DNA from 2 places in the Streptomyces sp. NPDC090088 genome. Region 2 is predicted to be linked to the other one. Evidence: riboswitches for the same ligand, from Rfam matches in the RefSeq annotation. Region 2 holds a riboswitch; the other holds the start of a gene.

The links. Region 2 has a riboswitch for cyclic di-AMP ahead of ACIPSJ_RS36290 (M23 family metallopeptidase). Riboswitches for the same ligand answer to the same signal wherever they lie in the genome.
Positions count from the first base shown of each region.
Region 1: it holds a riboswitch for cyclic di-AMP, as region 2 does, so the genes downstream of both, ACIPSJ_RS16025 (M23 family metallopeptidase) here and ACIPSJ_RS36290 (M23 family metallopeptidase) in region 2, are expected to answer to the same signal.

Region 1 covers NZ_JBIVDZ010000003.1:21,104-24,367, reverse strand. Annotated here, with positions in the region: gene ACIPSJ_RS16030 (PP2C family protein-serine/threonine phosphatase) at 1-1,085, shown strand, start outside; cyclic di-AMP (ydaO/yuaA leader) riboswitch at 1,349-1,508, shown strand; gene ACIPSJ_RS16025 (M23 family metallopeptidase) at 1,516-2,556, shown strand; gene ACIPSJ_RS16020 (aldo/keto reductase) at 2,742-3,264, shown strand, end outside.
Region 2 covers NZ_JBIVDZ010000008.1:531,907-535,170, reverse strand. Annotated here, with positions in the region: gene ACIPSJ_RS36300 (pitrilysin family protein) at 1-179, shown strand, start outside; gene ACIPSJ_RS36295 (M16 family metallopeptidase) at 176-1,564, shown strand; cyclic di-AMP (ydaO/yuaA leader) riboswitch at 1,767-1,930, shown strand; gene ACIPSJ_RS36290 (M23 family metallopeptidase) at 1,943-2,698, shown strand; gene ACIPSJ_RS36285 (GntR family transcriptional regulator) at 2,896-3,264, shown strand, end outside.

The DNA of each region.
Region 1 (3,264 bases), on a different contig from region 2:
ACGACCTTCTCACCCCGGCGGTCTTCACCGCCGCCCCGTTCTTCACGGCCGCCCCGCTGATCGCCGCCCCCCTCTCCTCCCTGCGCACCACCGTCCTCACGGGCGTCGCCGCGCTCCTCGCCACCTACGCCGTGCACGCGCGCTTCGGTTTCCGCCCCGACGCCGACGCCCTGACCGAGATCCTGACCGTGGCCACCGTCGCCGTCCTCGCCGTCGGCATCAACCGGATCGTCCGCATCGGCGACCAGCGTCTCGCCTCCGCCCACGAGATCGCCGAGGCCGCCCAGCGGGCCGTGCTGCCCGAGCCCGCCGAGCGGATCGGCGGCTTCGAGATCGCGGCCCGTTACGAGGCCGCCCAGGAGGGCGCCTTCATCGGCGGCGACCTGTACGCCGTCCAGGACACCCCGTACGGCGTCCGGCTGGTGGTCGGGGACGTCCGAGGCAAGGGCATGGGCGCGGTCGCCGCCGTCGCCGTGGTCATCGGCGCCTTCCGGGAGGCCGCCGAGCAGGAGGCCACGCTGGAGGCCGTTGCCGGGCGGCTGGAGCGGGCGCTGGTGCGCGAGGGTGTGCGGCGCGGCGGGGTCGAGGCCGACGAGGGGTTCGCCACCGCCGTACTCGCCGAACTCCCGCACGGCGGCGGAGACGGCGACGGCAGCGGCAGCGGCAGCGGCAGCGGCGATGGCAATGGCAATGGCAATGGCAATGGCAATGGCAATGGTGACGGCACGGTCCGGATCGTCAACCGCGGGCATCCGCCGCCCCTGCTGCTGTACGGCGACGGGCGGGTGTCCGCGGTGCGGGCGCCGGAGGCCGCGCTGCCGCTGGGGATGGGCGCGTTGGGGGCGTGGCCCGACCGGGCCGCCGAGCACGCGTTCCCCGGCGGAGCGACCCTGTTGCTGTACACCGACGGCCTCTCCGAGGCGCGGGACGCGCACGGCCGGTTCTACGACCCCGAACGGCGGCTGGCCGGCCGTACCTTCGCCGCCCCCGGCGCCCTGCTGGCCCGGCTCGCGGCCGAGGTGCGCCGGCACACCGGCGGCGGCATGACGGACGACATGGCGCTGCTCGCCGTACGACGGCCCTGAGCTCGGCGGCAAGGGTGGCGCACGTGACGGAGGGTGGCCGGACGACCGCCCTCCGCATAACGTCTGAGTCACCATCAAAACGTGTGTGACTCCTGTGTTGAGCAGGAGGCCTGGTCAACTCGACCGTTTTTGACCTGTCGTGGCTGGTAAGTCCATGCTTTGAAAGCTTAATGATCAAGGAGAACAGCTTGGAATCTGACAGCTGGGTCTATTAACGTTCGATAACGCAGCGCGGTCGTCCCAGCCGTCACCCGCGACGGCTCCGCGCGCACGCGCCGAATCCCGCAAGGGAACCGGGGAACCACCACCTTGGGGTGAATCGCACGGCTGCCGCCGGTAGGAATCGGTCGGTATACGCGCGTAGGAGACCTTCCCGCTCCGAACCCGTCAGCTAACCCGGTAGGCGACGGAAGGAAAGGAGTGCGCCCGCGTGGCGTCCAACCGGCCTGCTCCGACAGCCCCGTTCGTGCCCAGCCAGCGTCAACCCGACACCTTCGGCTACGGCAGCTACCGCACCGACGAGGGCCCCTGGGAGGAGTGGAACCCCACCGAGGATTCCCTCGCCCAGGCACGCGGCCGGCACCGCGTCGCCAAGCAGAAGGGCGGCGGACTCGCCCGCAGCTCCACGGTGCTCGGCGTCGGTGTCATCGCCGCCGTCGGCGCGGGCGGCATGGCCAGCGCCAACACCGGCAAGCCGCCGGTCTCCATCTCGCTGCCCGACCTGCCGTCGTCCGTCGACTCCCTGCTCGGCGAGGGCGGCGGCCACCAGGCCACCCAGACCGCGCTCAGCAGCGTCACCACCACGACGACCGCCACCGACGCGGACTCCTCCTCGTCCGACGCCGGCGAGGCGCTGCGCAGCCGGATCATCGCCCAGGCCGAGCAGCAGCAGAACCAGCTCGACACCAAGGCCAGCGCCAAGGCCGTGGCCGCCGCCGACAAGGCGGTCTACGCCGCGGAGGCCAAGGCGGTGAAGGCGGCGGCCGCCAAGGCCGCCGACGCCAAGGAGCAGGCCGAGGCCGACGCCAAGGCGAAGGCCGAGAAGGAGCGCCTCGCCGCGCTGGCCAAGCAGTACACGCTGCCGGTCGTCTCGTACACGATCACCGGCACCTTCGGCCAGGCCGGCTCCATGTGGTCCTCCGGCTACCACACCGGGCTCGACTTCGCCGCGCCCACCGGCACGCTCATCAAGGCCGTCCACGGCGGCACGGTCACCGAGGCGGGCTGGGCCGGTTCCTACGGCTACCGCACGATCCTGACCCTGGACGACGGCACCGAGCTGTGGTTCTGCCACCAGTCGTCGATCAGCGTCTCCGTCGGCCAGAAGGTCGCCACCGGCGATGTCATCGGCCGCGTGGGCGCCACCGGCAACGTCACCGGCCCGCACCTCCACCTGGAGGTCCACCCCGGCGGCCAGGCCACCGGCATCGACCCCATGACCTGGCTGCGCGGCAAGGGCCTCAACCCGTAACGGGTCACCCCCGACCCGCGACGAGCCACGATCCGACCCCCGGGATCCCCGGCGGCCCCGACGACAACCCCCCGGCGTCCGGGCCGCCGGTCCGGTGTTTCCGGCGGGACGCCCGTGCGCCTGTTTACGAAACCTTCGTACTGCGCCGGGATGGCCTGCCGGGGCGGCCCGCGTTGATACAGAGCATGACTGCTCTTCGCAAACTCGGCTCCTCCGACCTCGAGGTCTTCCCGCTCTCCCTCGGTGGCAACGTCTTCGGCTGGACCGCCGACGAGGCCGCCTCCTTCGCCGTCCTGGACGCCTACGCGGCCGCCGGCGGCAACTTCGTGGACACCGCCGACTCCTACACGGCCTGGATCGAGGGCAACCAGGGCGGCGAGTCCGAGACGATCATCGGCAAGTGGGTCACGGCGCGCGGCAACCGCGACGACATCGTCATCGCGACGAAGGTCAGCCAGCACCCCGAGTACCCCGGCCTGTCCGCCGCCAACATCAAGGCCGCCGCCGACGCCTCCCTGCGCCGTCTCGGCACCGACCACATCGACCTCTACTACACGCACTTCGACAAGCCGGAGATCCCGGTCGAGGAGATCATCGGCGCGCTCGACGAGCTGGTGCGGGCGGGCAAGGTCCGGCACATCGCCGCGTCCAACATCACGCCGGAGCGCCTCCAGGAGTCCCTGGACCTCTCCGACCGCGAGGGCCTCG
Region 2 (3,264 bases):
CCGAGGAGGTCCAGGAGGTCGCCAAGGCCCGCCTGCGCCCCGACAACCGCGCGGTGCTCGTCTACGAGCCGCTGTCCGAGGAGTCCGCGGAGCACACCGAGGAGGCGGGGCGCGGCGAGGACCCGGAGCAGGAAGCGACCGTAGCGGCCGGCAACGAGAACGAGGAGACGGCCAAGTGACCGAGCTCGCCAGCATGGACTTCCACCCGCAGCCCCAGCCGGGCGAGGCCAGGCCCTGGGCCTTCCCGGCCCCCGAGCGCGGCACCCTGGACAACGCCCTGACCGTGCTGCGTTGCCACCGCCCCGGCCAGCAGGTCGTCGCCGTCGAGGTGCTCCTGGACGCGCCCCTGGACGCCGAACCGGCCAGCCTGGACGGCGTGGCCACGATCATGGCGCGCGCCTTCTCCGAGGGCACCGACAAGCACTCGGCCGAGGAGTACGCCGCCGAGCTGGAGCGGGCCGGCGCCACCCTCGACGCGCACGCCGACCACTCCGGCGTCCGGATCAGCCTGGAGGTCCCGGCCTCCCGCCTCGCCAAGGGCCTCGGGCTGCTCTCCGACGCCCTCAGGGCGCCCGCCTTCGCCGACAGCGAGGTCGAGCGGCTGGTCCGCAACCGCCTCGACGAGATCCCGCACGAGCTGGCCAACCCCAGCCGCCGCGCCGCCAAGGAGCTCTACAAGGAGCTCTTCCCGTCGACCGCGCGGATGTCCCGTCCGCGCCAGGGCACCGAGGACACCGTCGAGAAGATCGACGCGGCCGCCGTCCGCGCGTTCTACGACCGTCATGTGCGGCCCGCCACCGCTACCGCGGTCGTCGTCGGCGACCTCACCGGCATCGACCTGGACGAGCTGCTCGGCGAGACCCTGGGCGCCTGGAGCGGCTCCACCGGGCAGCCCCGCCCCGTGCCGCCGGTCACCGCCGACGACAACGGCCGGGTCGTCATCGTGGATCGCCCCGGCGCCGTCCAGACGCAGCTGCTCATCGGCCGCGTCGGCCCCGACCGGCACGACCGGGTCTGGCCCGCCCAGGTGCTCGGCACCTACTGCCTGGGCGGCACCCTCACCTCGCGCCTGGACCGCGTCCTGCGTGAGGAGAAGGGCTACACCTACGGAGTCCGCTCCTTCGGCCAGGTCCTGCGCTCCGCCCCCGACGGCACCGGCGCCTCGATGCTCGCCATCAGCGGCTCCGTGGACACCCCGAACACCGGTCCCGCCCTCCAGGACCTGTGGACGGTGCTGCGCACTCTCGCCGCCGAGGGCCTCACGGACGCCGAGCGCGATGTGGCCGTGCAGAACCTCGTCGGCGTGGCGCCGCTCAAGTACGAGACGGCGGCGGCCGTCGCGGGCACCCTGGCCGACCAGGTCGAGCAGCACCTGCCCGACGACTTCCAGGCCACGCTCTACCGGCAACTGGCCGCCACCGGCACCGTGGAGGCCACCGCGGCCGTCGTGAACGCCTTCCCGGTGGACCGTCTGGTGACCGTCCTCGTCGGTGACGCGGCGCAGATCAAGGAGCCCGTCGAGGCCCTCGGGATCGGGACCGTCACGGTCGTCGCCGCCGAGTAGCCGGACGGCGGACACGCGCGCGTGCGAGGGCCCTGGTGACCGTGGTGTCACCAGGGCCCTTAAATGTCCGAATTGGGGCGGAGGTTGCCTGTCTGCCCTGTGGGATGCGCTACAAAAACCGTGATCCGTTTGGGCATTGAAAGCCTGCCCTCATAGGTTCTTCCGGGCTGTCCGTCAGGCAGTGCGCCGCGTCCGCGGCACCGGACAGCCATCGCCGAGTCCCCGTACGGCGCGAGCCAGGGGAGCCGGGGACCCACGTCGTCCCTGGGGTGAATCGGGCGCCCGCGCGAGCCGCGAGGGGGCCCGTAGGAGACCTTCCTGCTCCGAACCCGTCAGCTAACCCGGTAGGCGAGAGGGAAGGAAAGGACCAGCCTCTACATGGCGTTCATGTGCGCCTCCGGGAAGCACCGTCGTCCCGGCCGGGTGAAGCGCACCACCGCGCAGGCCGCCGGTATCGCGGCTCTCACCACCACGGGTGTCCTCGGCACCGTCTCCGCAGCCCCGGCGCTCGCCGCCGAGAACTCCGTCGAGCAGACCGGCCTCACCCCGGTCATCACGGTCAGCGACACGGTCGCCGACCAGATCGACGCCCAGGCCGCCGCGCAGCAGGCCGCCGCCGACCGCAAGGCCGCCGAGGAGGCCGCGCGCAAGAAGGCCGTCGCGGAGGTGAAGAAGGAGCGCGCGGCCAAGGCGCGCGCCGCGCGGGAGGCCGAGCGCAAGCGCCTCAACGCCTTCGTCGCGCCGATCTCCGACTCGTACGTCTCCACCGGCTACAAGACCGGCGGCTCCCTGTGGTCCTCGGGCGCCCACACCGGCATCGACTTCCACGCGGCCAGTGGCACGGTCGTGCACGCCGTCGGCACCGGCACGGTCGTCTCCACCGGCTGGGGCGGGGCCTACGGCAACCAGATCGTCATCAAGATGGCCGACGGCATGTACACCCAGTACGGCCACCTGTCGTCCATAGGCGTCTCGGTGGGCCAGCAGGTCACCCCGGGCCAGCAGATCGGCCTCTCCGGGTCCACGGGCAACACGACCGGCCCGCACCTCCACTTCGAGGCCCGCACGACCCCCGAGTACGGCTCGGACGTCGATCCGGTCGCCTACCTCCGCAAGCACGGCGTGAACGTCTGACGCGGACGGTGTGAGCACCGCGAGATCTTCCGAAGCCCCGGCTCCCGAGCCGGGGCTTTCGCCGTTTTCGCGCCCTTGCTGTCCAAAATATATCCATGGAATCCGGCCCCCCGTCGGAAATTCCCGCTCATTGCAATAGAGTCACGGAACGGGCGCCACTCGGCGGCGTTTCACGGGGATTAAGGCGGAGGTCGGTCATGCGTATTCCGGCGCACTCGGTATGCACGGCGATCCGGGACGACATCGTCGCGGGTGTCTACGAGCGCGGCAGCCGGCTCACCGAGGAACTCCTGGCCCGCCGCTACGGCGTCTCGCGCGTCCCCGTCCGCGAGGCCCTGCGCACGCTGGAGGCCGAGGGCTTCGTGGTCACGCGCCGGCACGCGGGCGCGTGCGTCGCCGAACCGAGCGAGCAGGAGGCCGCCGACCTGCTGGAGATGCGCCTGCTGCTGGAGCCGCTGGGCGCCTCCCGGGCCGCCCAGCGCCGCACCGAGGCCCACCTGAAGGTGTTGCGCGGACTCGTCAGGCTGGGCCAGGAACGGGCCCGCCGGGGCAGCAGCGAGGACCTG